Regions from separate parts of the Neobacillus sp. genome, predicted to be linked through region 1. Evidence: riboswitches for the same ligand, from Rfam matches in the RefSeq annotation. Region 1 holds a riboswitch; the other holds the start of a gene.
The links. Region 1 has a riboswitch for lysine ahead of RTR43_RS21140 (amino acid permease). Riboswitches for the same ligand answer to the same signal wherever they lie in the genome.
Positions count from the first base shown of each region.

Region 1 (4,943 bases):
ATTACGAATTGCCCAGTTTGCAGCAAACAATTAACCATTACCAAGCTAGAGTGTGCTCAATGTCATACGGTAGTGGAAAATAAATTTCAATTAACAAAACTTGCATCACTTGCCCAGGAACAGCTTCACTTTATTGAAATTTTCCTCAAATGCCGTGGAAATATTAAGGAGGTTGAAAAGGAATTAGGAATTTCTTACCCAACTGTTCGGGGGAAATTGGACGACATTATTTCTTCGCTTGGTTACACAACGAGCAAGAAGATAGAAATCGATAAGAAAAAAATCGTTTTGATGCTGGAAAAAGGTGAAATTACCGCTGAAGAAGCCATTCAATTATTAAAAGAGGGGGAATCTTAAATGAAAGAAGAAATTTCAAGAGTGTTAACAATGGTTGAAGAAGGCAAGCTGGATAAGGAAAAAGCGACAGAATTAATCAATGTATTGCAGGGGAAAGATCAACCGATTCCACTTAAGAAGGAAACCTCCTACTTAAATAAAATGTTGAAAATCCGTGTTACCTCGGAACAAGGCGACAATGTAAATGTGAATTTACCGATAAAATTAATTAAGGCTGTATTAAAAGTGGGAACGAGTATCGCTGAAAGAATTCCTGAAGCGGAAAAGTATGTTAAGGACATTAATGTCGACTTGTTAATTGAGGCTATTGAAAATGAAGTAGATGGACATATTGTCGATATTACCTCGGCAAATGGAGATAAAGTATTTGTGGTGATTGAATAAACTTATGCTCAAAGTCCATGTGAAACTAAAAGATAAAAAGTTTACCGTTCCTATTCCCTATCCAGTTTTAAATATTTTTGGCAGTGTTATTTCTTCGAAAAGGTTAATTAAATTTATTAATACGGCCATTGAAAAAGAAGGGAAAAAATTTGTATTACCCCAAATTGATAGAAAAGACCTAAAACCATTGCTTCGGGCACTATTAGAAAATAAAGGTTTGCTATTGGTTGAGACAAAATTAAAGGACGGTACAGAAGTCACTGTTAAGTTATGAAGTATTATTTCCGATTCAGATATAATGCTTTTTTTTACTTAAAGCAAAAGCACGCAAATGGTTGCGTGCTTTTGTTCTAATATAAGAATTTATAACATTGGACTTCGAGAAATGTCCAGCTCCAGGCACCATCGGCTAGTGTACTTCGCTCTTCTCCCTACGATAAGTCAACATCGGTTCGCTCCGCTCACCGTGTTTCCTTTATCTCAGTCGAAGCGCTCCAGTCCATACGCCGATAGGCTGGCGCCTTGCGCTTTTCTTGTGTTAATTATTCAAATCACAATCTTGTAATCGGATTATCTTTGTTTTCTTAGTGAATTTATATCCAAGCCATAAAATAAGGAATAATGGCAGTCCGATATAGGATACAAGAACACCATTCCAGTCAATATGGTTACCAATAAAGGCCGAATAGTTTTGACCTAAAACAACAAATCCACAAACAACAAAAGCGAAGATTGGCCCGAATGGGAATAACTTTGCTTTAAACGGTAACAGGCTCATATCCTTACCTTGAGCAACAAAGGCTTTACGGAAGCGATAGTGACAAATCGCGATTCCGAGCCAAGCGATAAAGCCAGACATACCTGAAGCATTTAATAACCAAACGTATACCGTACCGTCTCCAAAAAATGAAGCAAGAAAGGCTAGTGACCCTACCAAAGTGGTTGCAATTAGTGCATTTACTGGTACACGATTTTTATTTAATTTACCAAGAAATTTTGGTGCTTTTCCTTCGCGTGCCAAATCCCAAAGCATCCGTGTTGAAGCATACATTCCGGAATTACCCGCTGATAATACCGCAGTTAAAATAACGGCATTCATAACCGAAGCAGCAAAGGCAATCCCTGCTTTTTGAAAAACAAGAGTAAATGGTGAGACTGTAACATCTCCATTGGCTAAATTTCCATTCGTATAAGGGATGAGCAGTCCAATAACAAGAATAGCTAATACATAGAATAATAAAATTCTCCAGAATACTTGTTTCACTGCACGAGGAATGGCTTTTGCAGGATCTTCTGTTTCCCCGGCGGCAACCCCTAAAAGTTCAGTTCCTTGGAAGGAGAAGCCCGCAGCCATAAAGATGCCCAGCATCGACATAAAGCCGCCATGGAAAGGGGCATCACCGATTGTGAAGTTTTTAAAGCCAATAAAGTGGTCACCCATAATTCCAAAAATCATCAATGTTCCGGTTACGATAAAGATAATTACAGTAACTACTTTAATTAAGGAGAACCAATATTCCGCTTCCCCAAACCCTTTGACTGACAAATAATTTAATAGGAACATAATAACTAAAAAGACTGCACTCCATAGAATGGAGGGTGTATGAGGAAACCAAAATTTCATAATCATTGTCACCGCTGAGAGTTCAGCAGCAATCGTAATGGCCCAGTTATACCAATAATTCCAACCAAGTGCAAAGCCGAGGGCAGGATCAATAAATTTGGTTGCATACGTGCTAAAGCTTCCAGCAACCGGCATGTACGCACCCATTTCTGCTAAGCTTTGCATTAAAAAGTAAACCATTACACCAATAATTAGATATGAAAGAATAGCGCCCCCGGGACCTGCAGAATGAATAGCTCCACCACTTGCAAGAAATAGACCAGTACCAATAGTTCCGCCCAGAGAAATCATCGTTAAGTGACGTGATTTCAAGCTACGTCTTAATTGATTTGTATCTTCTGTAGGTGTATGGACTTTAGTATTAACATCATCTTTAAGTGCTCTAGCTGTTTGCATTGTCATGACTCCTTTTTATTAATTTGGAAGGAGTTATTTGGAATAAAAAATGCCATCGAAGTAGAATCGATGGCATTGTAAATACCCCGCATCATACCTTCCGAAAGATAGCTCAACACGTAAGACTGGTAGGGTCATACGTGACAGTTCTGTTCCTATTCGGAGACAGCCCCAGCATGATTATCATGAGATGAAAATCACACTTCGGCAGCTTTTCCTTTCCAACGGAGTCAGGGATGTCTCTTGCATCTCGTCCGATGTACTAATAAAAACTGCGACCTCTACCTCATCGGTTTGATGAGGATTTATCATATGAATTTTAATATATTACTAAAGTATAAATATTAATTTGAATTTGTCAATAGAAAAATTGCCAGCTTTTTAAATACTATTGTGAAAAAACTATCATTTTACATTGAATGTGAGAATCGTTATGATTTATTAAATAAAATAGTGCTGGTATTGGAGGGAACATTATGCAGCTAGTGGGAATGATTACAGGTTCTCTTATTATTGTGATGTCATTTAACCTTTTCTTAATTCCTCACGAGGTGTTAAGCAGCGGTATGAGCGGAATTTCTATGATTTTAGGAATGATTACCCCCGTTAATACAGGCTTGGCCAACTTCCTGTTGAACTTTCCTTTATTAATTTTGGGGTATAAGATGCTAGGGAAAAAGTTCGTCATGAATTCCATCTTTTCGGTGCTAATCATTTCATTGGGGCTATATATAGTTCCAGTATTTCCAATCGCTAAGGATACAATTCTTTCCTCCATATTTGGCGGGGCTTTAACAGGGCTTGGTGTAGGAATTGTGTTTCGTTGTTCAGGATCCACTGGAGGATTCGATATAATTGGAATGATTGTTGCAAGAAAAAAGGATTTTCCAATTGGTGTATTGCTCTCAGGGATGAATGCCGTTGTCATCGTCATCAGTGGATTTTTGTTTAATTGGGATACTGCACTGAATACATTGGTATCTATCTATGTCACCGGTAAAGTGGTGGATGCCATTTATACCGATCATGCAAAGTTAACTCTCATGATTATTACAGAATATGGGCAAGAAATGAGAGAACATTTACTGACCAACTTGTATCGGGGCCTGACGATTATGGATGGTGTTGGTGGCTATTCAAATGATAAACGAAATGTTTTAATTACGGTAATTTCTAGGTATGAATTGAATGAAGTCAAAAACCTTATTTCTGAAGTGGATCCAACTGCATTCGTGAATATTACAGAAACAATTGAGGTTATGGGTCTGTTTCATAGGCCGAGCCCATAATAACAAAAAGGCTTGCACAAATAAAAAGTGCAGGCCTTTTTCAAATTGTTGTCTAGCTTATGAATTTTTCCTGTTCTTAACCCATTCCATCAAGACATGGATAACTTCTTTTAGTTCTTTACCAACAGGAGTTAATTCATATACGACTATTTTAGGACAAGTATTCAAAATATTTTTGACAATCAACCCCTCACTTTCTAAGTCACGCAAACGTTCTGTTAATAGCCGATCTGAAATTCCCGGAATAGAGGAAACGATTTCATGGTATCGTTTCGGACCATCAAGCAGAGAATAAATAACAGCTCCCATCCATCTCTTACCGATAAATTCGATGGCACTGTGAAAATTGGTGCATATTTGTTGTATTTCTCTTTTATTTTTAGATAAACAATTGTCGGTCATATGCAAATACCTCTTTTAAACTATTCTTTTCTATTCTAATAATAACATACCCAAAATACTTGACCAAATGGACTTACTAATAGTAAGATGGCCATGTACTTACTTTTAGTAAGTTGATAAATCCTAGGAGGCAACAATCATGCAAACGGTATTATCTAAAAGTTTATCTGAAGTGATTAATGAACGTCACTCCGTCAGAAAATATGATTCAACTTTTAAAATTTCACAAGATGAAATTAAAGAAATTCTTAAAGAAGCAACAAAAGCTCCATCATCTAGCAATCTCCAGCCTTGGCGCTTTATTGTAATCCAAGACCAAGATGTAAAAAAAGAACTGAGAGCGATTGCAAACAATCAAGAGCAGGTTGAAACTGCATCTGCTGTGATTGCAGTCCTTGGCGATAAAGAAATGTATAAAAATGTAGAGAAAGTATATCGCGGTGCTCATGAAGCAGGATTTATGGACGAAGCAAATATGCAGCGTTTAATTG
Region 1 covers NZ_DALZYO010000042.1:38,485-43,427, forward strand. Annotated here, with positions in the region: gene RTR43_RS21125 (DUF2089 domain-containing protein) at 1-357, shown strand, start outside; gene RTR43_RS21130 (SHOCT-like domain-containing protein) at 358-741, shown strand; gene RTR43_RS21135 (hypothetical protein) at 734-1,015, shown strand; gene RTR43_RS21140 (amino acid permease) at 1,280-2,761, opposite strand; lysine riboswitch at 2,862-3,053, opposite strand; gene RTR43_RS21145 (YitT family protein) at 3,238-4,050, shown strand; gene RTR43_RS21150 (winged helix-turn-helix transcriptional regulator) at 4,108-4,452, opposite strand; gene RTR43_RS21155 (nitroreductase family protein) at 4,592-4,943, shown strand, end outside.

Region 2 (4,943 bases), on a different contig from region 1:
TATCCTAGCACCACTGTGACAATAATGTGACATGTCCATTTTACTCCCATCATCATAGAGCGTCAAGAAAACGGATACACAATTCTTTGGTAATTAATAAAATTTTTAAAATATATTGATATTGTAATAGGAGGGAACTCCCCTCTTTCCTTTAACTGGATTTTTCTGTTAATCAACATGATTCTTACATTTTAATTACCAATATCTTACGGTAAAATAATTTTCCTTAAAAGGATAAGATAATTATGATGGTAAAAAAGATATAGTATTGCAAAATAATTAAAAATACATTATCAATTGTTTTTTCTGGGGAAATGTACTGAAACTCAACTTAATTTGTATATAATAGAATGATAGAAAGAGGGGAATCTTGTGAAAGAAAGTACAGACGTTGATCAAACTTTGAATACTGGGGAGCCAAGAACCATATCCATATTCGGATATGAATTAATCAGGGAAATCCTTTTGCCAGAGATTTTAGGGAAAGATTCTCCCGAAATTTTATATTGGGCTGGAAAACGCCTCGCCCGGAAATTTCCTTTAACCGATTATGATAAAGTCATTGAATTTTTCGCTAATGCATCTTGGGGACAGCTTGAAATAAAAAAAGAAACGAAAAGTGAAATTGAATTTGAACTAACAAGTCCTTTGATTGTGTCCCGGGTAAAGTCAAAAGCTGAGCACTTTTTCCAGCTTGAAGCTGGCTTCCTGGCCCAGCAAATCGAACTTCAAAAAGAAGTCATTGCAGAAACCTTCGAGCATCCAGTAAAAAAATCCAACAAAGTCCAGTTCACCGTCAAATGGGACAGCAAGGACCAAATCTAATTACGGTTATCCTTTTAGGGTGTCAGGCACCGTCCAAACGGACGGTGCCTTGACACCCTTTTCTAATTATCCCCAAGCTCAAATGCCTTGTGCAGTGCTTCTACTGCTTTAAGCATATTTTTTTCTTCAATAACAACAGATACTTTAATTTCTGATGTGCTGACCATTTTAATTTGAATGTTATTACTTGCCAACACTTCAAACATTTTTGCGGCTACTCCAGGGTTGGAAATCATACCTGAACCAACAATTGACACCTTTGCTAATTTATTTTCTGCGTCCAGCTGTTCGTAACCCAGCACTGGTTTATTATTTTCAAGAACATTTAATGCTTCTAGCCAGTTATCTGTATGAATCGAGAACGATAAATTGGCTGTTCCTGCTTCTGTTGTACTTTGTATGATAATATCAACGTTTATTTGATTTTGCGCGAGCGTGGTAAAAATTGTTGATAAACTTGTTAAGGAATTGGTTAATCCTAATACGGTAACCTTCGTTATTTCATCTTCAAATGCCACTCCGCGTACTACTAGGTTTTGTTCCATAGTTGCTTCCCCCTCTATGACTGTACCTGCGATTTTTTCCATACTTGAACGCACCTCGAGCCTGACTTGATAGTTTTTGGCAAACTCCACTGCTCTTGGATGGAGCACACCGGCACCTAAATTGGCGAGTTCGAGCATTTCATCGTAGGACACAGATAATAACTTGCGCGCCTCTTTGACATACCTTGGATCTGTTGTAAACACCCCGGTCACATCCGTATAAATATCGCATTTATCAGCTTTCAGTGCTGCTGCTAAGGCCACCGCTGTTGTATCAGATCCGCCGCGGCCAAGTGTGGTAATTTCACCGTCTTCTGTTATTCCTTGGAAACCCGCAACAATGACAATCTTACCATTTGATAGCTGACTTTTAAGGGCCTCTGTGTTGATTTTTGTGATTCGGGCGTTTCCATGGATGGGTTCTGTTACGATTCCTGCCTGCCAGCCAGTATAAGAAACAGCATCAAGGCCTTGTTGATTTAAGGCCATCGACAATAGTGCGATAGTCACCTGTTCCCCTGTCGAAAGGAGCATATCCATTTCCCGCTTGCTTGGCTGTGAGGAAATTTCCTTTGCCAGGCCGACCAGCTGATCCGTCGATTTTCCCATTGCCGAAACGACGACAACGACGTTATTGCCTTTCTCCGTCTCCTCTTTTACACATGCTGCCACATTCAAAATTCTTTCTACACTGCCGACGGAGGTTCCCCCGAATTTTTGTACGATAAGCCCCATAGTTTTTTTCTCCTTCTTTCAAATGTTACTCTTAATTTTCCCCATAAATGCAAAAAAGCAATGAGAAGGGCCTCTCATTGCTTTAAGAACACGAAGAAATAAATTCTCGTACACACAATGTAAGATAGCTCTCCAAGACAATCGTCTTGACAATCCGGCATTTATTCAATGCAAGACCAGCAAAGAAAGAAATGAGACCTTCTTTACTTCGGCGAACTTTCCCTTTCATGATTCTTCTCAGAAGCTCATCCCTCTCAGAACCACTACTCTTGAAGCTCGCACCTCTACCTTCACTTTAATACGTAAAAAGTGATAGTAAATTAAATTTTCACTCATTATAGCATGTTCTTTTTTTTCTGACAATATTATGAACGAAGTTTATTGACTAATTCTTCTGCGACATTAGTTGGAATTCCGAGGGCTCGAAATTCTTCAAACGTTGCTTCCTTCATTTTCTTAACAGAGCCAAATTCCTTTAACAATTGCTTTTTCCGCTTTTCCCCAATACCAGGGATATTATCGAGTAACGATTGAAAGACACTTTTCCCACGGATTTGACGGTGGAAGGTAATCGCAAAGCGGTGAACCTCATCTTGAATCCTTTGCAGTAAATAAAATTCCTGGCTGTTCCTTGCTAGCGGGACAATTTCCAACGGATTGCCGTAAAGGAGCTGTGATGTTCGGTGTTTTTCATCCTTCACAAGTCCCGAAAGCGGAATATCTAGTCCAAGTTCATTTTCCAACACATCCCTGACTGCTTCCACATGCCCTTTTCCACCATCTATGATAATTAAATCCGGAAGTGCCAGATTTTCCTTTAAAGCTCTGGAATATCTTCTTCTCGTTACTTCCCGCATTGATTCATAATCATCAGGGCCTTTAACAGATTTGATTTTATATTTGCGGTATTCCCGCTTGTTTGCCTTGCCATCAATAAAAACAACCATCGCCGATACAGGGTCGGTTCCTTGAATGTTGGAGTTATCAAATGACTCAATCCTGTGTGGGGTATAAATCCCTAAAAGCTCACCAAGGGTTTCTACCGCCTTGATTGTTCTATCCTCATCTTTTTCAATTAATGAAAACTTTTCATATAAAGCTATTTTGGCATTTTTGATTGCCATTTTGACGAGATCCTTTTTTTGCCCCCGCTGCGGCTGCATCACTTTTACTTCAAGCAATTGTTCGGCCATGTTCAAATCTACTTCGTCCTGAATGAGAATTTCCTTCGGCTTGAAGTGATTTGTCTTTTGATAAAATTGGCCGAGGAATGTCAAGATCTCTTCCTCTGGTTCATTGTAAATTGGAAACATGGAAACATCTCGCTCTATCAGCTTTCCTTGGCGGACAAAAAAGACTTGGACACACATCCAGCCTTTGTCGACAGCGTATCCAAATACATCGCGGTCGGTAAAGTCGGTCATTGTGATTTTTTGTTTTTCCATAATGGTTTCAATATGAGTGATTTTATCACGGTATTCCTTTGCCCGCTCGAAATCTAACTCCTCAGCTGCCGCTGTCATTTTTTCCGAAAGCTCTTTTTTTATCTCCTTATACCCGCCATTTAAAAATCGAGTAATCTCGTCCGTCATTTGCTTATACTGCACTTCGGCCACTTCATTCACACATGGTGCTAGGCACTGTCCTAAATGGTAATACAAGCAGACGCGGTCGGGAAGGGTCGAGCATTTACGTAACGGATAAATCCGGTCAAGAAGCTTTTTTGTTTCGTTAGCCGCTCCGACGTTCGGGTAGGGGCCAAAGTATTTGCCTTTATCCTTTTTTACTTTTCTCGTGATAATAAGCTTTGGATGTCTTTCAGCAGTCAATTTGATAAACGGGTAGCTTTTGTCATCCTTCAGCATGATATTGTATTTTGGATCATATTTTTTGATTAGGTTTAATTCAAGTAAAAGTGCTTCAATATTCGTAGAAGTCACGATATATTCAAAGTCTTCGATTTCGTTGACGAGCCTTAAGGTCTTTCCATCGTGCGACCCGGTAAAATAAGATCGAACACGGTTCTTTAATACCTTTGCTTTCCCCACATAAATGATTGTCCCTTGACGATCCTTCATTAAGTAGCAGCCAGGCTGATCAGGCAGCAGTGTTAATTTTTGTTTGATGGTTTCATTCACTCCGCCCACTCCTATCCGTCTTTATCTATCTTTTAAAATTTTAAAGCAAACTGCTTAGAAAGGAAAGTGGGAGGTTTTGTTCTAAAAATTATATTAGTCAAAATAAAAAACCTTAGCCAGTTCCAGCTAAGGTTTTTTTGTCCGAAGATTATACGTGTTTTTCTAAAACACTTGCTAAAGCTTCTTTTGGTTGGAAGCCGACTACTTTATCAACGATTTCGCCATCTTTCATAACCAATAAGGTTGGAATGCTCATAACACCGAAATTAGCAGCTGTTTGTGGGTTGTCATCCACATCAAGCTTGGTAATTTTTACTTTATCGCCCATTTCTGAATCAAGCTCTTCAAGAACTGGAGCAATCATTTTACAAGGTCCGCACCAAGGAGCCCAGAAATCTACAAGAACAAGGCCTGAACCTGTTTCAGCAGCAAAGTTTTGATCTGTTACGTGTGAAATAGCCATTTTAAAATGCCCTCCTAATAAATACTAAAATACTACCGAAAGTATAACATTGATTAAAAAATCACGCTAATAAATTGCTCTCCCGTCATTTTCCCCTATTTTTCTCCTAAGTATTCTTAATGATTAATAAAGCGAGCGGACCTCCGCTCGCTTTTCTATTTTCTTTTATCACTTACAGAGCGGATCCAATCCATCCGTCGCTCTTATTATGAATGTACTTTCAGCTTTTTAAACTCT
Region 2 covers NZ_DALZYO010000011.1:71,650-76,592, forward strand. Annotated here, with positions in the region: gene RTR43_RS08390 (YslB family protein) at 373-825, shown strand; gene RTR43_RS08395 (aspartate kinase) at 888-2,105, opposite strand; lysine riboswitch at 2,223-2,400, opposite strand; gene uvrC (excinuclease ABC subunit UvrC) at 2,471-4,243, opposite strand; gene trxA (thioredoxin) at 4,392-4,706, opposite strand; gene RTR43_RS08410 (electron transfer flavoprotein subunit alpha/FixB family protein) at 4,913-4,943, opposite strand, start outside.
Region 2: it holds a riboswitch for lysine, as region 1 does, so the genes downstream of both, RTR43_RS08395 (aspartate kinase) here and RTR43_RS21140 (amino acid permease) in region 1, are expected to answer to the same signal.